2 regions of the Syntrophotalea acetylenica genome follow, and region 2 is predicted to be linked to the other one. Evidence: riboswitches for the same ligand, from Rfam matches in the RefSeq annotation. Region 2 holds a riboswitch; the other holds the start of a gene.

Region 1 (10,614 bases), 1.4 Mb from region 2:
GGCCACGGCCACGGCCATGAAAAACGGTCGTGGCGAAACCTGCAGGGAGGTGGCCGCATGCAGTACCACCGGTGCAATCAGCACCGCTGCGGCGGCATGGCTCATGATTTCGGTCAGCAGCGAGGTGAGCAGGAAAAACACCGCCAGCACCGCCATGGGGCCCCAGTGCCCGATCAGATGCAGGATGTTTTGCGCCAGCAGGCTTGCGGCTCCGCTGTTCTGCAGAGCCAGGCCCAGTGGCAGGGTGCCGGCAATCAGCAGAAGGATGCGCCAGTCAATGCTCTCATAGGCTTCCTGCATATTGAGACAGCCGCTGAGCACCATGGCCACCGCGCCTAAAGGGGCGGCCAGGGCGATAGACAGGCTCTCGGTCACCGTCAACAGAATCACCCCGGCCAGCACCAGCAGCGCCATGGGGGCCTGCCGTGGCCGATAGGGTGTCGGTTCAATCCCGCCCAGCAGCAAAAAACCGTGTTCGCGGCCCAGGTGCGCGATTCCCGCCTCGTCCCCCTGCAGAAGCAGCACATCACCAAATCGCAACACGACATGATCGACTTTTTTGACCACCGGCGCGCCCTGACGCCACAAGGCCAGGACGTTGAGTCCGTAGGTCTCCCGGAACCGTACCTGGCGCAAGGTCTTGCCGGCCATTTCACTGTTGGGGGTCAGGGAGGCTTCGATCACCATCAATTCCTTGCCGCGATGTGGCGGAGGGTTATCCCGTTCCGGAATCAACTCCAATCCCTTGGCTTTTATCACCTTGAGGATGCCCTGGGGGTTGCCTTCGAGAAACAGGATATCGCCGCTGCGCAATTTGCGGTTACGGCGCGGCGCGGGAATTTTTTCCCTGCCGCGCAGGATGGCTCGCACCCGCAGCTGAAAGTCCCGCTCCAGACTGCTGCCGGCGATGGTCTGGCCGGCGATCGGCGAGTCCGGCAGGATTTCCGCCTGCGTAATGTATTCCTTCACCTGGTAGGCTTCGGTCAGTTGCCCGGATTTGCGCACCGGCAGCAACCGCCGGCCGAGCAGCAGCATGTATCCGATACCGACGGTAACGATCACGAGCCCCACCGGGGTGAAGGAAAACAGGCCGAAGCGCTCCCCTGTATATTCCTGCAGCAGGGCATTCATGAGGATGTTCGGCGGGGTGCCGACCAGCGTGCAGACGCCGCCCAGCAGGGATCCGTAGGCGAGGGGGATGAGCATTTTCGAAGGGCTGATATGCAGGCGGCGGCACACATCGATGACGACCGGCATCAATACCGCGGTGGCGCCGATGTTGTTGATAAAGGAGGAAGCCAGGGCAACACTGACCATGATGATGGCGGTAAGGCGGTTTTCGCTGCCTTTGGCCAGATGGATGAAGAGTACGCCGGCTTTTCCCAGAGCGCCGGTATGGGTTATTCCGGCGCTGATGACGAACATGGCCGCCACCGTGATTACCGCCGGATTGGCGAAGCCGCTGAGCGCCTCCTGTATCGAGACCATGCCGCTAATGGCCAGCGCCAGAAGGACCAGCAGCGCGACCATATCCATTGGCAGCCATTCGGTGGCGAACAGCAGGACCGCCACCAGCAGAATGCCTAAGGTCATCGCAATGGCCATGCCACCCCTCACGCTTCAGCAAAAAGTCCTGTCCTGAAAAGTGTAGCCTTTATCTTTGCGAAGTCACCCGCAGCTTTGGATTGTCCAGGTTTTTTGTGTGTGAAAATGCCCGTTTGGCGAGCAAGTCATCGGGAGAAATCATCGGTCCGCGTCCCGGAATCGCTTTAAGCCAAAGGTTCATCCATTTCGGCCAGCAGGGCCCGTGTTGCGGCTTCGGGGTTGGCGGCGGCCAGAATCGCCGAAATGAGCGCCACGCCTGCCGCCCCGGCGGCACGCACCTCCCGGATGCGACCCTGCTGGATGCCACCCAGCGCCAGTACCGGCAGCGGACTGCAGGCGCAGGCGCACCGCAGTGCCTCCAGGCCCTGGGGCGCACCGAAGGGCGCTTTGGAAGGGGTGAAGTAGATCGGGCTGAAGGTGACGAAATCGGCTCCCTCTTGAGCGGCTGGGTGGATTGCCTCAGGGTGGTGAACGGAGCGGCCGATGATGGCGTTCTGGCCGAGCAGACGGCGGGCTTCGGCGGTGGGCAGGGAATGCTCGCCAAGATGCACCCCGTCGGCACCGGTCGCCAGGGCCACGTCGATGCGGTCGTTGACCAGCAGTCTGGCGCCGAATCGTGCGGTCAGGGAGCGTAATGCCAAACCGCAGCGATAAAGCTCGTCGGCGGGCAGATCCTTGTCCCGCAACTGGACGGCGCGCACACCTCCGCACAGGGCCTGTTCCACGCATTGAAGCAGGGTGCGTCCTTGCGGCACGGTTTTGCGATCGGTGATCAGATAAAGGCGGAACGCACCTGTATCCATGGACATGGCGGTCCCCCCGACTCAGTTCTGAAAAGCGCTGTCCCAGTCTTTCCAGACCGGCTCGTAGCCGCTGGCCCGCAGCATGGCGCAGACCTGCTCGGCGTCGCGTTCGTCGCTGATGGCGAACTGTTCGCTGCCGTCATGCTCGTGTCCGTAGCCGCCCGGCGCGGTGCTGGAACCGGCGCTGAGCTGGGTGATGCCCAGCGGCAGCAGGCTGTCGCGCAGGGCCGCGCTCTCGCGCGTGGACAGCACCAGGCCGGCATCGGGCATCAGCAGGCGCAAGGCGCACAGCAGCTGCACCAGGGCGCGGTCGGAGACCGGCGCCAGGGGCTGGAAGCCGCCGTCGGCCGGCCGCAGGCGCGGAAACGACACATTGACCCGGCTGCGCCACCAGCTGCGGGCCAGATGCCGGGCGTGCAGCCCGACGAAAAAGCCCTCGGTACGCCAGTCGCTCAGACCCAGCAGCGCGCCGACGCCGATGGAGCGCAGCCCCGCCGCGCCACCGCGATCCGGCGTGGTCAGGCGCCAGTCGAAATCCTTCTTGCGCCCGAAAGGATGCAGGCGATCGTACAGCTGGCGATCGTAGGTCTCCTGATAGACGGTCAGGTTGTCCACCCCGGCCGCCACCATTTTCCGGTAGCCGGCTTCATCCATCGGAAAAACCTCGATGCTGATGGCGGAAAACAGCGGCCGCACCCGCCGCACCACCTTTTCGAGATAGTCGACGTTGACGGCCCGCGGCGCCTCGCCGGTCAGCAGCTGCACGTGACGAAAACCCCGCTGGCGCAGGATGCGCGCCTCGGCTTCGACCTCGTCGAGGCTCAGGGTGCGCCGCGCCACCTTGTTGGCGGCGTTGAATCCGCAGTACAGGCAGCCGTTGCTGCACTCGTTGGAGACATACAGCGGCGCGAACATCTGGATGGTTTTGCCGAAGCGCCGCTGGGTGACCCGGTGGGCCTTCTGCGCCAGCGGCTCCAGATACGCTTGCGCCGCCGGCGACAGCAGCGCCATGAAATCGCCGAGGCGCAGGTGTTCCGCCGCCAGCGCCCGCTGCACATCGGCGGCGCCGCAGGCGGCGATATCCCGCGCCACTTCGGCGCGGTCATAACCGTTGAAAATCTCCAGAAAACTCATCGCTCGTCCCTCAGAAAACCGGTCAGCGGACTGGAGGCTTCCGCCATTTGCCGCTGCGCCGGCAGTCCCGCCAGGTAGGCGCGGCGGCCGGCCTCGACCCCCAGACGGAAGGCGTGCGCCATCCCCGCCGGGTCCGGTGTCACCGCCAGGGCGGTGTTCACCAGCACCGCGTCCGCTCCCATCTCCATGGCTTCCGCGGCGTGGGACGGTGCCCCCAGCCCGGCGTCCACCACCACCGGCACGATGGCCTGTTCGATGATGATGGCGATACTGTCGCGGGTACGCACCCCCTTGTTGGTGCCGATCGGCGCCCCCAGCGGCATCACCGTGGCGGTGCCGATCTCCTGCAGGCGTTTGGCCAGCACCGGGTCGGCATTGATATACGGCAGCACCACGAAGCCTTCCTTGACCAGGATCTCGGCGGCCTTGAGCGTTTCGATGGGGTCGGGCAGCAGGTAGTAGGGGTCGGGGGTCACTTCCAGCTTGACCCACGGCTCGCAGCCGGCGGCGCGGGCCAGACGCGCCAGGCGCACCGCCTCCTCGGCGTCGCGGGCGCCGCTGGTGTTGGGCAGCAGCAGGTAGCGGTCGCGGTCGATATGCGCCAGCAGATCGTCGTCGGGCCGGTCGATATCGACCCGGCGCAACGCGACGGTGACGATCTGCGCCCCGGAGGCGTCAAGCGCCTGGGCCATCAGGGCGTTGGAGGCGAATTTGCCGGTTCCGGCCAGCAGCCTGGAACGGAAGCGGCGACCGGCGATAACCAGTTCATCCATGGGCTTATCCTCTTCAGGCGGGTTACCCCCCGCCGACGAATTGCACGATCTCCAGCTGGTCACCCGCGGCCACCGGGGTCGCGGGGAAGGCTTTCTGCAGGAGAATGGTGCCGTTGTGTTCGATGGCGACCCGTGCCGGATCGATGCCGAGATGGGACAGGATCCCGGAAAGGGTTGCCGGCTCGGGAAAGCTGTGCGGTTTGCCATTGATCGTGATTTTCAGCATCATCCTGTCCCCTGGATCAGACAGGCACGTCGCCGAGCAGCAGCTGGACAACGGCATTGGCCTGATGATGGGCGGCAACGCCGACACGGGGCGCCATCAGGCCGGTGCCAGGAGCCGCTGCGGTTTCGCCGTCGCCCACCAGGTAGAGATTGCCGATGGTACGGCGGGTGACGATCGTGTTGGCGGAGCCCGCTCCCGCCACGCCCGAGGCGGCAACCAGCGGCTTGCCGGGAAAGTGGCTCATGAAAGTTTCGGTCAGCATGGCCTTGGCCCGAGCATCGTCGAGCGCCTCCACCATGACGTCCACCTCCGCAAACAGTGTGGCGATATTGTCGCGGGTCAGGCGCACGATGTGTGTGACCACCGCGACCCCGGGATTGATCCGCGCCAGGGTGGCGGCCAGTGCTTTGACCTTGGGCAGGCCGATCTGGTCGATAAAATACATCTGGCGATTGAGATTGGATGGTTCCACCACATCGTAATCCGCCACCACCAGTTTCCCTATGCCGCTGCGCGCCAGTGCCGCGGCAATGGGCGAGCCGAGGCCGCCGGCACCGGCGATGCCGACGCAGGCATGCTTGAGGCGCTCATGCACCCCCGGGGTATGACGTGCCGTCAGCAGGGCGTCAAATTCCTCGGCGGATGGGGTTTCACCACGGCGGATCAGCACCACACGGTCGTTCTCGGTCAACGGCAGGTCCGCCGTTTCCGGAAAACCGTTGACAATCATAACGTCGGCCTGCGGCCTGAATTGGTCACGAACGCCGAAAAGGCTGGCGTCCGGCGGGACGTCATGCCTTTGCTCGTTGATCCAGATCTGCATATCCGCTACATCCTTGCCAAAAAACAAAAGGCCGCATAAGCGACCTTGACGACACTCCGGGGGTGTCGTTTACGCGCCGCTTCCCTACGCCGGAATGACCCGGATCAGGTTCGAAGGGTTGTCCCGCAAAAAAAGGGACTCTCAGTCTGGCAACTCCCCCAGGGCTTGGCTATGTACGACCGGATCTGTCCAAAAATCCGGTCATCAACTGTCTGATTAACAGGTTAGCAGCAGCGCGCCGCCGCCGTCAATGCCTAACTTCCAGGCCAGTGCGGCGCTGGCTCTGGTCTGGTTAACGGAAAAAATCACGTGGCGCCGCTGAAACGGCGGCTAGATGTTGTCCGCGAAAGCCGGTTGTTGCTACAATGGCGCCTGGAAATGTTTTCCCTTTAAAGGAGTATGCATGAATATCTCAGATCGTTATCGCGCCCTCGCGGATGAAGTGCGCAGTTTGATGACCGGTACGGCGGACCCCAAGGTTGAGCGTTTGCTTGAGCAGGCGGTGCGGGAACTTGCCCAGCACGAAGAGAGTGTCGGCGATATTCCCCAGTTGCGGTTGGAAAACGAACTGACCCCGGTTCTGCTCAAGGCCCACAACCTGCTTGACCGGGCTCGCCTGCTGTTCAATGAATGCGGCGAGGAAGATCGTGCCGCCAGTCTGTGGGAGGCGGAGCAGAAGATTTATCGTCTGCTGAACGCCCTGTAAAAGGGGTTATGGGCGCGGCCTGGTTGCTGGCTTGCCGTTTCTGACCCGGTTGCATGTTGGCCTGCATCTTCTAAAGTATAAATAAAGCTGCCGCATGCGGGTTGTCGGGGGAGTCCCCGAATGGCGGTTTCTGTCGGCTGCGGAAAGGAGCCTGTCTCATGTCTCTGGTGAAAACCTGGTTTGCCCCGGAAGAAGCGGCCGGGAGGTTCGGGATCAGCAAAGCCCTGGTACTGGAATGGGTGGATCAAGGACTGGTGCGCAGCGAAAGGGAACACGGCAAGGTCACGCGGGTCAATATTGACGATGTCAAGCTGCAGGTCGATGCTTTGGTGCATCGTGACTGAATTGCGCTTCACGGCATAAGGCGCGGGAATGAAAAAAGGCGGCTTTCGGAAAACCGAAAGCCGCCTTTGCCATTGGTGTGCCTTGCGACGGTGCGGGCGGTGTTTTTTTCAGGCAATGGCGCGTCCGCCGCATTTTTTCAAACGCTCGCGGGCATGCCGCAACATGCGTTCGGTGGTGGCCCAGTCGACGCACTTGTCCGTGATGGAAAGGCCGTATTTGAGCAGTTTGATGTCGGCTGACAAGCTCTGGTTACCGGCCTCGAGGTTGCTTTCGATCATCAGGGAGCAGATGGAGCGGTTGCCGGCCACCACCTGGTCGAGGGTGTTGACCAGAACCTCTTCCTGCCGCTGGTGATCCTTGAAGGAGTTGGCATGACTGCAGTCAACCATGATCGCCTGCTTGAGACCGGCGCGATGCAGAAGGTTTTCAGCCCGTGCGATGTCTTCGGGATAATAGTTGGGCTTGCCACCACCGCCTCGCAGTACGATGTGCGTGTCGGGGTTGCCGGTGGTTTCGACAATGGCGGTGCGACCGTCCCGGCTGATGCCGAGAAAACTGTGCGGATGGCAGGCCGCGCCGATGGCATCGATGGCAATCTGCAGGCTGCCGTCGGTGCCGTTCTTGAACCCGACAGGAAACGACAGACCGCTGGCCATTTCCCGATGGGGTTGGGATTCGGAAGTGCGTGCGCCGATGGCCCCCCAGCTGATCATGTCGGAAAGATACTGGATGGTGATCGGATCGAGCATTTCCGTGGCGATGGGCAGTCCCATCTGGGTGATGGCGCACAGCAGACCCCGGGCGACTCCGAGACCTTTGGATATCTGATGGGTGCCGTTGAGGTCGGGATCGTTGATCAGGCCTTTCCAGCCGATGGTGGTGCGCGGTTTTTCGAAATAGACGCGCATCACCAGAAACAGTTGATCGGACAGCTCTTCTTTCAGTGCAGCCAGGCGTTCAGCGTATTCCAGGGCTGCCCTGGGGTCATGGATCGAGCAGGGGCCGACCACCACCATAATGCGGTGATCTTGCTGATTCAGGATGTCCCTGATGGTCTGACGGCTGCTTAGAACAAACTCCGCGGCCTCTTCGCTCAGAGGGAAGACCTGCTTGAGATCGGTCGGTGCGATGATGGGTGTAAGCGCGCGGATATTGAGATTGGTGGTCCGGATCATGGCGGTTCCTTGCTGGTGGAATGTGTCATGAACACCCTTGGGTGCGGGGCATGGAGAAGCCAGAATGTATCGGTTTTTTGTGTGTTTGTCAAAGGATACGGTCGTTGCCCGGTTTGCTTTGCCGAAAGCGTTGACACTTCGGCGGCGGATTCGGTATAACGTGACATTAATTATTGAAAAAACGATGAAAATTTTTTCAAGCGAGGTCAAGCGTGGGCATTCTTCAAGGGTTGCAGTTTACATTGATAAAAATGGTGGCTTCGGCTATCGAGATTTACGCCTACATCGTGGTGGCGCGGGCCATTCTTTCGTGGGTCAATCCCGATCCTTACAACCCCATTGTGCGGTTCCTTTACAACGCCACGGAGCCGGTTTTGCAACGCCTGCGGCGGCTTCTACCTTTGCGGGTCGGCGGGCTGGATTTTACGCCGATGGTGCTGATTTTCGTCTTGTTTTTCGTAAGCAATTTTTTGCGGACCTTGCTGTTTCGCTGATTCAGGATCCCTGCCATGACCATCACTCCCATCGATATTCAGCAGCACCGGTTCAAAACCCGCACTTTCGGCTATGACAAGGCCGGGGTCGACAGATTCCTTGAACAGGTTGCCGATGAACTGGAGCGCTATGCCCTGGAGGTACAGAAACTCAAGGAAGATCTGGCGCGGACCCGCAGCGCTCTCGACGAAATGAGGGAGCGTGAGGCGACCCTCAAGGAAACTCTGCTCACCACCCAACGCATGACCGACGAATTGAAGGCCAATGCCCGCCGGGAGGCGGATATCCTGATTGCCGATGCCCAGTTGCAGGGCGAAAAGATTCTGCAGGAAGCCCGCGGCCGGCAACTCGATCTGGCTACGGAAATCCAGGAACTGCGGCGGCAGAAGGTGTCTTTCGAGTCGGGATTGCGGGCCGTGGTGGAAAGCCACCTGCGGCTGCTTGAAATGAACGCGTTGCCCGCCCGGGAAAAGGGTCGTTTCCAGCCGGTGCTGATGGAGATCCTGGAGGACGAAACATCCGCCCGGCGGCCCTTTGGCGACGACAAGGATGGACGCTGATGTCCGGGTGCCTGACCCCTTCCGATGCGGGTGTGTTGCTCGATATTCATGTGCAGCCGCGTGCCAGCCGCAACGAGCTTGCCGGGTTGCAGGGTGATTGTCTCAAGCTGCGCCTGACCTCCCCGCCCGTCGAAGGTGCGGCTAACAAGGCCTGCCGCGAGTTCATCGCCAAACTGCTGGGGGTGGCGAAAAGTCGGGTCACCCTCGTTTCCGGAGATAAATCCCGCCACAAACGCCTTCTGATCGAAGGCATGACGGTTGAAGAAGTGCGCAGCGTACTTTCCTGATTCCCTCCCGTTTCTTATTTCCACAACCATCCCCGACAATGCGCGTGCCCTTTACCTGACGCATGTTTGCGAGTAGAATGATAACTGCTCAGGTCATAATAGATCCGCCCCGGATCGGAAAGGAAGGGTGGGCCATGGCTTCCAATGTTGTAACCGTTGACATGCTCAGCAAACACCTTGAAGAAATCCGTTCCCTCAAACGGGAAAACGAAGAGCTCAAGGCGATCAACAGGGACCTCCGCCAACGCCTGGAAGATCTGCACGGCGAATACCAGGAACTGCGGTATCACCTCAAGGGCATGGCGTCTCACGGGGAGGTTCTGGCGCTTCGCAAGAAAATCCTTGAGCTGCAAAACGAGTTGCACTTCCGTCGCTAGCCATAATGGCCGGGCGAATGCTGCTGTTCCGCCGGTCTGTTGTTGTCCGTGGTTTCCGGAGTCATTCGGAGGTTTCGACGCTGTTTGCGTCGGAGCTGAGTCCGGAAAGGTCGAGGGAGCCTTTTTTTCTGAAGGGCAGGTTGCGTTGTGCCCACGGGATTCTGCCGAGCATCACGTCTCCGGAAATTTCATAAGGCAGCGGTTTGCCCTCTTCCAGCAGCGGGCTCAGCCGCAGGAGATTGAGGTAAGAGGTAGACAGCCGCACGGCAAGCTGGCCGCTCTGCAGCGATCCCAGGCGGATGCTGTCCAAAGAATTGCCGTGGGCCACGCGGATGCCGCCAATGGACAGGGCATAGCGTATCTTGCCGACGGTGATGTTGAAATCGTTGGGGTTATACAGATCGAGGTCCGCCGTCAAAAGGGCGTGACTCAGGGTCAGGTTGTCCACCTGCAGCGCGGCCAGGGCGATTTCCGGCGGTTCGGCGCGGAATACGGCGCACCCCCCGAGCAGGGATGTCAGTATCATCAACAAAAGCAATCGGTGCGGCAGGGCAAGGCGTTTGAACATATCGAATTCCTCGGGGTTTGTCGGGGTGGTGTTATCGGGGGTCGGGCGGTTTGCGGTGTGTCTGTCCGGTTGCGGATGCGGGTCTGCGGCGTTCTACCAGCCAGCGGCCGAGGCGCAGCAGCCAGCCCTGGCGGGTCAGCAGTGCGCCGTAGGGGCACAGTTCCTGGCAGCAGAAGCAGCCGATGCAGCGCCGGTAGTCGATGCGCAGGCGGTTGTGATCCAGTTTCATGGCCCCGGGCGGACAATGCTTGACGCACAGGCCGCAGCGCCTGCAGCGTTGCATATCGGCATAAGGCCACGAACTCAGAGAATGTTTTAACGCCGAGCGCATCCAGCAGGGCAGGCCCCACGCCACGTCGGCGCTTGGTGCCGGCCGGAGGGGCGGTACCGCCAGTTTTTCCAGGGCAGAGCCGCAGCATTCGATGTCTTCCAGGCGGCTGCCGGGGCGCCCGGTCCGCTGCGCCATGCGCTGCGTCCAGACCTGGTCCGGAGTCATGCCGACCAGGCGGGTGGCGACGGTGTCCACGGCCAGGGGGTCGGTGCCGGCCAGCAGCGCGCCGATGGCGACGGGGTCGCCGCTGCCGGGACCGTTGCCTTCCATCCCGACAATGGCATCAACGATGGTCAGGCAAGGGCGGATGTGTTCCGCCAGTTCCAGCAGCATCAGGGCGAACAGGCCCTTGTCGGCGCCGGCCTGCAGATGAAGGGCCGGTTTGCGCATTCCGACCACGGCGCCG
Region 2 (10,614 bases):
CCGCAGGCTTGCTTGTGCGGCGTACCGATGTACGCCTCCGCGCAACCCCTTGATTTCCTTGCCACAACGAAAAATTGCTCGTTTCCCATATGAAAACTACGCTGTATCCATCCGGAGTTTCCGGATGGATACTAGGCTGAACGGGGCAGGGCGGAGCGGAGCATGTCCGCGCCGAGGGCCTCATCGATGCTTCTTGCGTTCGTCCATGACCCGGTAGGCGCAGAATTCGCCGCACATGGTGCAGGCTCCATGTTCCTCGTCGACCCCCGATTCGCCGCGGCGCTTGCGGGCCAGCTCGGGATCGATGGCGAGGCCGTACTGGGTTTCCCAGTCGAGGGCCTTGCGCGCCCTGCTCATGGCGATGTCTTTTTCCAGGGCGCCGGGCAGTCCCTTGACGATGTCGGCGGCGTGGGCGGCGATGCGGGTCGCCATGACGCCGTCGTGCACGTCCTTTGCGGTAGGCAGGCACAGGTGTTCGCTGGGGGTGACGTAGCACAAAAAGTCGGCTCCGGCGCTGGCGGCGATGGCGCCGCCGATGGCGCAGGTGATGTGGTCGTAGCCCGGGGCGATGTCGGTGACCAGCGGGCCGAGCACATAGAACGGGGCACCGTGGCAGAGGCTTTTCTGCAACTGGATGTTGGCCTCGATCTGGTTCAGGGGGACGTGGCCGGGGCCTTCGATCATGACCTGGATGCCGGCATCCCAGGCGCGCTGGGTGAGTTCCCCGAGCACGATCAGTTCGTGGATCTGGGCGCGGTCGGTGGCGTCGGCCAGGCAGCCGGGGCGAAAGCCGTCCCCCAGCGACAGGGTGGCGTCGTAGGGCCTGACCAGCTCCAGCAGGCGGTCGTAGTGTTCGTAAAGGGGATTTTCCGCATTGTTGCGCGTCATCCAGGCGACGGTGAAGGAGCCGCCGCGGGAGACCACCTCCATGATGCGTCCTTCGCGGTCCATGCGCTCCACCGTGGCGCGGGTCACACCGCAGTGCACGGTAATGAAGTCGACACCGTCGTCCAGGTGTTTTTTGATGCCGTCGAAGATCTCGTCGACGGTCATGTCGACAATGGCCTTGCCCTTTTTTACCACCGTGTCGCAGGCTGCCTGGTAGAGGGGCACGCTGCCGATGCAAACGTCGGTTTCGGCGATAATGGCGCGGCGGATTTCATCGATGGGGCCGCCGGTGGACAGGTCCATGATGGCGTCGGCGCCAGCGGCCATGGCCACCCGGGCCTTTTCCAGTTCCTTGTCGATGCTGGTGTCGTCCTTGCTGGTGCCGATGTTGGCGTTGATGCGCGTCGGCAGGCCTTTACCCACCGCCAGAGGGCGGCCGTTAGCGTGTCTGTTGTTGTGGCAGACGATGGCCGTGCCTTCGGCAATGCGCTGGCGAAGGATTTCAGCATCGATACCGGCGTCGGCGGCGGCCTGCTTCATTTTGTCGGAGACGATGCCCTGGCGGGCCATTTCGAGTTGCGTCATGAATCTACCTTTCATACGTCAAAGCTCTAAGCTGTAAGTTTTAAGATGAAAGTTGAGAGCTATATGGCTTTTTCGGTTGTCAAGATCCTTCGATTTTGTTCAACAGGTATCGGGCCGCGGCGAAATGGTTGACCGGTCCGTGGCCGGTGCCGAGGTCGGCAGCGGTGCGGATCGCCTCGGTGATGAACTCCTTGGCCAGTTTCACCGCCTGCGGCAGCGGCTGGCCGGCGGCGAGCAGGGTGGCGATGGCGGCGGAACTGGTGCAACCGGTGCCATGGGTGTTGCGGTTGTCGAGGCGTGCGGCCGGCAGCCGGTGCAGGGTGCTGCCGTCGAGCAGCAGATCGACTGCTTCGCCGTCGAGGTGTCCGCCCTTGATCAGAATGTTGCGTGCGCCAAGCTCCTGCAGGCGGCGTGCGGCTTTCTCCATGTCCGCTTCGGTTTCCACCGGAAATCCGGCGAGTTCCGCCGCTTCCGGCAGGTTGGGGGTGAGCAGGTAGGTGCGCGGCAGCAGCAGCTCGCGGCAGGATTGAACGGCATCGTCGCGCAGCAGCAGGGCGCCGCCTTTGGCGACCATGACCGGATCGACCACCGCCAACAGGCCACGTGTCCAAAGTTCCCGGGCGACCAGCTCAACGATGGCGGCATCGAACAGCATGCCGGTTTTGACCACTTCCGGGTGCAGGTCTTCGAGCACCGCCGTTAGCTGGTCGGCGACAAATGCCGCCGGAACGGGATGGATGCCGCGCACGCCGCGGGTATTCTGTGCCGTCAGGGCGGTGATGACCGTCATGCCGTAGCCGCCCAGCAGGGTAATGGTTTTGAGATCGGCCTGAATGCCGGCGCCGCCGCCGCTGTCAGACCCGGCTACGGTCAAAACGCGACCGCGGGGCGGGGTGGCGCGGCGGTTGAACTGCAGGGCGATTTCCCGTGCGGCCAGCGCCGGCGACGGGTCGGCCATGACCGCCGAGATCAGGGCGACGGCATCGGCTCCGGCATCGATGACTTCTCCGGTATGGTCGCGATCGATGCCACCGATGGCGACCAGCGGCAGGTCGACGGCGCGGCGCACGGCGCGCAAGGTGTCGAGGCCGATATGCACGGCGTCCTGTTTGGTGCCGGTGGGATAGATGCTGCCGACGGCGATGTAGTCGGCGCCAGCCTGTCGGGAGGCGAGGGCCTGGGCGACGGTACGGTTGGAGGTGCCGATGATTTTTCCCGGACCAAGCACGGCGCGGGCTTCGGCAACGGTCATGTCCTGCTGACCCAGATGCACACCGTCGGCCCCGCAGTCCAGCGCCAGATGTGGATCATCGTTGACGATGAACAGGGCGCCGGCCTGACGGCACAGCCCGGCGAGGGCCCGCGCTTCATGCCGCTGGTCGGAAACGGGAACCTGTTTGCCCCGGTACTGGACGATGCGGGTTCCTCCCTGGAGGGCGGCCGCGACCCTGGCCTGCAGTCGTTCTCCCCGGGAATCGTCGGTGATCAGGTACAATCCCTGCAACGGTCGGTCTTTCATGGCGTCCTCGATTTTTGAAAACAAAAAACGTCACGGCCGTAAAGCACGTGACGTTATCACGATTGCCCTGCGACACCGCTTCCCTACGCCGGCATGATCCGGGTCAGGTTCCAAGGGTTGTCCCGTCTATCTGGGACTCTCAGTGCAGTGACGCCCCCAGCGGCTGTGTTTTTGTATCCGGATACTGTATACGCGCTCATCCATTTTAATACGTCACGGGTCGGATGTGCAAAGCAATTCATGCCATTGCGGCTATTTATTCCACCGGATGCGAAGCGTTGGCCGTCACTCTAGCGAATGCTCCGCAGTCTGTCAAGCGAGCGCCCGGAGGGGGCCGGCGGATGTCCTGCGGGTCGCTGCCACGCACGTTTTTTGCCCTTTACAGTGGCAAGACGTCGTGCTAAGAGTTTGGCTCCGAAACGTGGGCCGTTTGCTTTTTGCAGCGGCTCCGCCGACTTTTCACGCTATCACTTTTCCGGCCGTTGTGCGGCCGCTTATCCCGCAAATTCAGGACCAGAACGTCATGAGTGATCCCTGGGGACACCGGCCCACCCGCGTTGAAATCGATCTTGAGGCTCTGAAACACAATTTCCGCCAGGCGCAGACCCTGGCCGGCCCCGAACAGGGGATTCTGGCGGTGGTCAAAGCCGATGCCTACGGACACGGCGCCGCCCACGTCGCGACCGCGCTTCAGGATGTCGGCGCGCGGATGTTCGGGGTGGCTATCGTCGAGGAAGGCGTTTCGCTGCGCGAGGCGGGAGTGGTGTGTCCGATTCTGGTGCTCGGCGGGCTGTATCCCGGCCAGGAACAGGAACTTCTGCGGTTCGGCCTGGTGCCTACGCTGTTCGACATGGATACGGCCCGGCGCCTGGATGCCTGCGCCCGGACCGCCGGGGTAGTGCTGCCGTATCACATGAAGCTCGATACCGGCATGAGCCGGGTCGGTTTCCGGGCTGCGGATCTGGCATGGGTTCTGGAAGAGCTCAGGACGCTTCCGGGGTTGCGCATGGACGGTCTGTTTTCCCATCTGGCTCTGGCCGACGAGCCGAAGGATCCTGTCAATCGGCGGCAGCACGATGTTTTTCGCGACTGTCTGGCCCGGGTGCGCCAGTCCGGATTTGCACCCCGCTATGTGCACCTGAGCAACAGCGCGGCGCTGTTGACCGGCGAAGCTCCGGAATGCAATCTGGCGCGTCCCGGCATTCTGCTCTACGGGGGGCTGCCCAGTGAGGCATTTGCCGGACGATTCGACCTGCGGCCGGTGATGAGTTTCCGCACCCGGGTGGCGCAGGTGCGCAGCGTCCCCGAAGGCACCGGAGTGTCTTACGGACATCGCTTCGTTGCCGGCCGGCCTACCGTATTGGCGATCATTCCGGTGGGGTATGCCGACGGCTACAGCCGACACTTGTCCAACGTTGGGGAGGTGCTGGTGCGCGGCCGGCGGGCGCGGGTCGCCGGAACGGTATGCATGGACTGGACAATGATCGATGTGACCGACATTCCCGGGGTCGCGGTCGGCGACGAGGTCACCCTGCTCGGCTGCGACAACGGTCAGTGCATCACCGCCGACGAATGGGCGCGACGCATCGGCACCATCAGTTATGAGGTATTCTGCCAGTTCAGTAAAAGGGTGCCGCGCGTAACGCGCGATGACTGAGGTTTTCGGTCGCTGGCGACCGGCTTCAATTTTTGCGAATGTGCAAAACTAGCCAAGGAGGAAAGATGCCCCAGGGAGGCTGCCTGCTGGCGCTGGACCTCGGCACGACCACTCTGGCCGGCCGCCTGCTCGATAGCGACGGCCATGTGCTGGCGCAGGAGCGTCTGCTCAATCCCCAGTCGGTACTTGGCGCCGATATCATGCGCCGGCTTGAAAACGCCATGACCGGCGAGGATCTGCGTTTGCAGCTGTTGCTGCTGGATGGCTTGCGCGAGATCGTCGACAGCATGCTGCGACAGGCGGGGCTGGCCCGCCGCGATATCCGCGGCGCCGCCGCCGCCGGCAACCCCGGTATGGTCTATCTGCTGCGGCGCCTGCCGGTAACGTCGATCCTCTATCCGCCCCATCGGCCACCCTGGCGCGATGCAGTCTTCCTTTCCCCCGACCAGATCGATTTGCAGTTGCCGGTTCCCCTTTATATCTTTCCCCTGATCAGCGGCTACGTTGGCGGCGACCTGGTGGCTTTTCTGTTTGGCCAGGGCAAGGTGGGCGAGGCCAGTTTCTTTCTCGATGCAGGCACCAACGGTGAGATGGCCCTTTTCAGCGGTGACCGCTGGCGGGTTACCTCGGTGGCTGCCGGTCCGGCTTTCGAGGGCGGCGGTATCTCCTGCGGCATGGTTGCCAAAGCGGGCGCGATCCACGACGTTGTCATCGAGGATGATCGCCTGGGTCTTTTGGTTCTGGGAGGCGGGCCGCCTCGCGGTCTCTGCGGCAGCGGCCTGGTCGCTGCGCTGGCCGCCGCCCTGGACGGCGGATTGATCGATGCGCGCGGCAGCATCGTGGATCCCCTGGAGGTTCCGACCAATCTGTCTGGCTACATTGTTGAGACCGCCAGCGGACGGGCCCTGCGCCTGTACCGGGATGCCGCGGTGGATTTGTTGCTGACGCAACAGGACGTACGTCAGTTCCAGTTGGGCAAAGCCGCGGTGCGGGCCGGCACCGAGTGTTTGCTGCGGCGCGCCGGACTGGAAGCCGCCGATGTGGCACAGGCTGTTCTGACCGGTGCCTTCGGGTTTTCCCTGTCCCGACGGGTTTTGAAAAGGGTTGCCATGCTCCCGGAAAACATGGTAGAAAAGGTGCGTTTTGCCGAGGTCGGCGTCCTTGCCGGAGTCGGGCGCCTGCTGTGTGATGCGCAGGGCCCGGACAAGGTGCAGCGATTGGCCGCGACCCTTCAGCCATTACCCCTGTCGGGCTCTCCGGCCTTTGAAAAGGCTTTTATCCACGCCATGAATTTCTAGAAAACCGCCGGCCTGACGGTTTTTTTTGTTTTCCACCCCAAAGGATGACGCGGTTGCGGCCAGGTTGCCGCGGATGTCGTCAGAAATGTATTTTCAGCAGGAAAGGACAGAAGAATATGGCCGTCATCAAGCGCGCGCTGATCAGTGTTTCGGATAAAACCGGTATCGTCGGATTTGCCAGGGAACTGGCGGATTTCGGGGTCGAGATCCTTTCGACGGGCGGCACGGCCAACCTGCTGCGGCAGGAAGGTATTGCGGTCAAGGATGTTTCGGAATACACCGGTTTTCCCGAGATGCTCGATGGCCGGGTGAAGACCCTGCACCCCAAGGTGCACGGCGGCCTGCTCGGCATGCGCGACAACCCCGCGCACGTGGCCAAGATGAAGGAGCACGGCATCGAACCGATCGACATGGTGGTGGTGAATCTCTACCCCTTCGAAGCGACGGTCGCCAAGCCCGATTGCAGCCTTGAAGACGCCATAGAAAACATCGATATCGGCGGCCCGACGATGCTGCGCAGCGCGGCCAAAAACAACCGCGATGTCACGGTAGTGGTCAATCACGCCGATTACGCCCAGGTGCTCGCGGAGATGAAGGGCAGCGGTGGCGCCGTGTCGCGTACCACCAATTTCAGGCTCGCGGTCAAGGTCTATCAGCACACTGCCGCCTACGACGGTGCCATTTCCAACTGGCTGGGGCAGCGCATGGGGGATGAACTTGCGGAGTTTTCCGACACTCTGACCGTGCAGTTCAAAAAAGCCCAGGATATGCGCTACGGGGAGAACCCCCATCAGAAGGCCGCCTTCTATGTCGAGCGCAACCTGCGGGAAGCCAGTATTTCCACCGCCCGCCAGCTGCAGGGCAAAGAGCTGTCCTACAACAACATCGCCGATACCGACGCCGCGCTGGAGTGCGTCAAGCAGTTTGTCGAGGGGCCGGCCTGCGTCATCGTCAAGCATGCCAATCCGTGCGGGGTGGCGCTGGGCGCAAATCTTCTGGAGGCCTACAACCGCGCCTTCTCCACCGATCCGGAGTCGGCTTTCGGCGGCATCATCGCTTTCAACCGCGAACTGGACGGCACCACCGCGAAAGCGATCGTCGATCGCCAGTTCGTCGAAGTGATCATTGCTCCGGCCGTGTCGGCCGAAGCCGTCGAGGTTGTCGCCACCAAGAAAAACGTGCGTCTTCTCGAATGCGGTTACTGGCCGCAGGAGCCCATCGCCCGCCACGATTACAAACGGGTCAACGGCGGCCTGCTGGTGCAGGATGCGGATCTGCTGCTGAGCGGCGACATCAGGACCGTGACCAAGCGGACCCCCAACGAGGCGGAAATGCGGGATCTGCTGTTCACCTGGCGGGTGGCCAAGTTCGTCAAGTCCAACGCCATCGTCTACGGCAAGGACGGCATGACCATCGGCGTCGGTGCCGGGCAGATGAGCCGCGTCAATTCCGCGCGCATCGCCGCCATCAAGGCCGACCTGGCCGGACTGGAAGTGCCGGGTTCGGTGATGGCGTCGGACGCTTTCTTTCCCTTCCGCGACGGTCTGGACAATGCCGCCAAGGCCGGCATCCGGGCGGTTATCCAGCCCGGCGGCTCGATCCGCGACGAGGAAGTGATCGCCGCCGCCGACGAACACGGCATTGCCATGGTTTTCACCGGCATGCGGCATTTCCGGCACTAGAATAGGGCGGTACCGAGAGCTGCGAGCTGAGGTTTCCCCGGATACCATGGGTCCATAGCCAAAGACGGCAATGGCTGGAAAGGAATGTGACAAATGAAGGTTCTGGTTATCGGCAGTGGTGGTCGTGAGCACGCCATGGTCTGGAAGATCGCCCAGTCGCCTCTGGTCGAGGGGGTTTTCTGCGCGCCGGGTAACGCCGGCATCTCCGGGCAGGCGACCTGCGTTCCGCTCAAGGTCGACGACATCGACGGGTTGCTCGATTTTGCCCTCAAGGAGCAGATCGGGCTGACCGTGGTTGGGCCCGAGCTGCCTCTGACCCTGGGCGTGGTGGATCGTTTTCGCGAGGCGGGGCTGACAATTTTCGGAGCCACCCGGGCCGCTGCGCTGATCGAGGGGAGCAAAAGCTTTTCCAAGGATCTGATGGCCAAATACGGTGTGCCGACCGCCGCTTACGGTACTTTTACCGACCGCGACCAGGCGGTGGCTTTCATCGAGCGCCAGGGCGCGCCGATCGTGGTCAAAGCCGATGGCCTGGCCGCCGGCAAAGGCGTGATTCTGGCCGCTACGGTGGCGGAGGCGATCGCCGCGGTGGAATCGATCCTGTGCGAAGGGGCTTTCGGCAGTGCCGGCGCGCGGGTGGTCGTCGAAGAATTTCTGTACGGGGAGGAGGCTTCCTTTCTGGCTTTTACCGACGGCGAGCGGATCGTCCCGCTGGCCTCGTCGCAGGACCACAAGGCGGCTTACGATGGCGATACCGGCCCCAACACCGGAGGCATGGGCGCCTATTCTCCCGCGCCGGTGGTTACCCCGGAGATCCATGACAAGATCATCGCGCAGGTTCTCAAGCCGACCATCGCCGGCATGGCCGCCGAGGGCCGTCCCTACAGCAGCATTCTGTATGCCGGCCTGATGATCCGGGATGGCGAACTCAAGGTGCTGGAATTCAATGCCCGCTTTGGCGATCCGGAGACCCAGCCGCTGCTGGCGCGCCTCAAGTCCGATATCGTTCCGGTGCTGATGGCCTGTGCGCGCGGCGATCTGTCCGGCATTGAGCTCGAGTGGCATGACAAGGCCGCCGTGTGCGTGGTCATGGCTGCCGGCGGCTACCCTGGAGAGTATGCCAGGGGGCAGGCGATCGAAGGCCTCGAGGCTGCTGCCGCCATCGACAATCTGGTCGTGTTTCACGCCGGCACCACCCTGCGGGATGGCCGGGTCGTCACCAACGGTGGTCGCGTGCTTGGCGTGACCGGCCTCGGAACCACCGTTGCCGAGGCTATCGATCGGGCTTACCTTGGCGTCAGGGCCATCGACTGGAAAGGTGTGCACTACCGCAACGATATCGGCCGCAAGGCGCTGAATCGCTGAGTGTTGACCTTGGGTAAATCACATTCCGATTCACAAAACCATCAGGAGAATCAACGCATGAAAAGCAAGCCGCTGGTCGGAATCCTCATGGGCAGCGACAGCGATTACGACATCATGGTCGAGGCGGCCCACGCCCTGAAGCGCTTTGGCATCCCTTTCGAGATGACGGTTTCGAGCGCACACCGCTCGCCGCAGCGCACCGCGGAATATGCCCGCACCGCCCGGCAACGCGGCCTGCGGGTGCTGATCGTCGGGGCCGGCGCCGCCGCGCACCTTGCCGGGGTGGTGGCTGCCGAGTCGACTCTGCCGGTGGTCGGTGTGCCGGTCGATGCCTCGGCCCTCAAGGGGCTCGACGCCCTGCTCGCCACGGTACAGATGCCGGCCGGCATTCCGGTGGCGACCATGGCCATCGGCAAGGCCGGCGCTCGCAATGCCGGCATCTTCGCCGCCCAGATCATTGCCGGCGACGAACCGGACATGATCGAAAAGCTGGAGAGTTTTAAACGTGAACTTGCAGACGGTGTGACGGCCAAAGCCGAGGCGCTGCAGGAGCGCCTGGTGCGCGACGGCTTCTGATCCCCCCGCCCGGCCCGGGTCGCAACGGCCCGGGTGCTGGATTCCGCTGACGGGAGCGTTTATGAACTCCGAATACTTTGCACGGATGCGGGCCTCCCTGACCCGCGGCCTGCGCTCCCTGAAGCTGACCCTCATTTCCCTGTTTCTGCTGGCGGGAAGTTCCGTGATCGGGACCATCCTGCCGCAGGGCCTGCCTCTGTCCGAATACGAACGGCGTCTGGGCCCTCTTGGCGCCCACATCATCGGTATTCTGCAACTCAGCGACATGTACCATGCCTGGTGGTTTCTGGGCCTGCTCGGGCTGTTCGCCCTGAATCTGGCGGCCTGCTCCCTGCATCGCCTGCCGGGCGTCTGGCGGCAGGTTCTGCATCCCGATCCCGCCCCCGGCGAACGCTGGCTGCAGGGCCGCCCCTGTCATTGCCGCTGGAGGGATGCACGTGCTCCCGAGGCGCTCCTTCCCGAGTTCAGTAATATTTTCACGCAACGCTTCGGAAAGGTCCGGCACGGCGAGGTGCGCGGCGTCGTCTGGCTGTTTGCCCAGAAGCAGGGCTGGTCGCGGTTTGGCGCCTACATCACCCATGGCGCGATTCTGGTCATCCTGCTGGGCGGCATGATGGGTAGCCTGGGGGGATTTCGTGGCTATGTGACCATCGCCGAAGGACAGATTGCGGACCGGTTTTATCTGGACGATGGCCGCCAGTCGCGGCCGCTGGGGTTTGGGGTGCGATGCGACCGTTTTGCCATCGAACGCTATGAAAATTCCGACCGGCCCCGGGAATATCGCAGCCTTCTGACCATCCTCGAAAATGGCCGCGCAGTCCCCGGCCTGACGCAGGTGCCGGTGCGTGTCAACCACCCGCTGCGCTATCGTGGCCTGAATTTCTACCAATCCGGTTACGGTCTGGACGGTTATTTGCTTCATTTGTCGGTGTCGCCGCGGGCCGGGGGCGGACGTTTCGAAATAGAAGTGCCCTCCGGGCAGAAAGTCGGCCTGCCCGACGGCACGTCCGTGACGATAGCAGGCTATGTCACCGATTTTGACGG

The links. Region 2 has a riboswitch for thiamine pyrophosphate ahead of thiD (bifunctional hydroxymethylpyrimidine kinase/phosphomethylpyrimidine kinase). Riboswitches for the same ligand answer to the same signal wherever they lie in the genome.
Region 1: linked by a shared signal. The riboswitch ahead of thiF (sulfur carrier protein ThiS adenylyltransferase ThiF) and the one ahead of thiD (bifunctional hydroxymethylpyrimidine kinase/phosphomethylpyrimidine kinase) in region 2 are both predicted to bind thiamine pyrophosphate.

The regions. Positions count from the first base shown of each region.
Region 1 is NZ_CP015455.1:2,720,084-2,730,697, reverse strand. Features, by position in the region: gene A6070_RS12790 (SLC13 family permease) at 1-1,605, opposite strand, end outside; gene thiE (thiamine phosphate synthase) at 1,770-2,408, opposite strand; gene thiH (2-iminoacetate synthase ThiH) at 2,430-3,542, opposite strand; gene A6070_RS12775 (thiazole synthase) at 3,539-4,315, opposite strand; gene thiS (sulfur carrier protein ThiS) at 4,338-4,544, opposite strand; gene thiF (sulfur carrier protein ThiS adenylyltransferase ThiF) at 4,558-5,364, opposite strand; TPP riboswitch at 5,428-5,534, opposite strand; gene A6070_RS12760 (hypothetical protein) at 5,768-6,070, shown strand; gene A6070_RS12755 (MerR family transcriptional regulator) at 6,229-6,414, shown strand; gene A6070_RS12750 (3-deoxy-7-phosphoheptulonate synthase) at 6,523-7,590, opposite strand; gene A6070_RS12745 (YggT family protein) at 7,803-8,084, shown strand; gene A6070_RS12740 (DivIVA domain-containing protein) at 8,100-8,645, shown strand; gene A6070_RS12735 (DUF167 domain-containing protein) at 8,645-8,932, shown strand; gene A6070_RS12730 (hypothetical protein) at 9,067-9,309, shown strand; gene A6070_RS12725 (LEA/WHy family protein) at 9,371-9,877, opposite strand; gene A6070_RS12720 (DUF362 domain-containing protein) at 9,909-10,614, opposite strand, start outside.
Region 2 is NZ_CP015455.1:907,077-917,690, forward strand. Features, by position in the region: gene thiC (phosphomethylpyrimidine synthase ThiC) at 181-1,473, opposite strand; gene thiD (bifunctional hydroxymethylpyrimidine kinase/phosphomethylpyrimidine kinase) at 1,553-2,992, opposite strand; TPP riboswitch at 3,056-3,160, opposite strand; gene alr (alanine racemase) at 3,516-4,649, shown strand; gene A6070_RS04150 (ASKHA domain-containing protein) at 4,715-5,947, shown strand; gene purH (bifunctional phosphoribosylaminoimidazolecarboxamide formyltransferase/IMP cyclohydrolase) at 6,064-7,629, shown strand; gene purD (phosphoribosylamine--glycine ligase) at 7,723-8,994, shown strand; gene purE (5-(carboxyamino)imidazole ribonucleotide mutase) at 9,052-9,570, shown strand; gene A6070_RS04170 (cytochrome c biogenesis protein ResB) at 9,632-10,614, shown strand, end outside.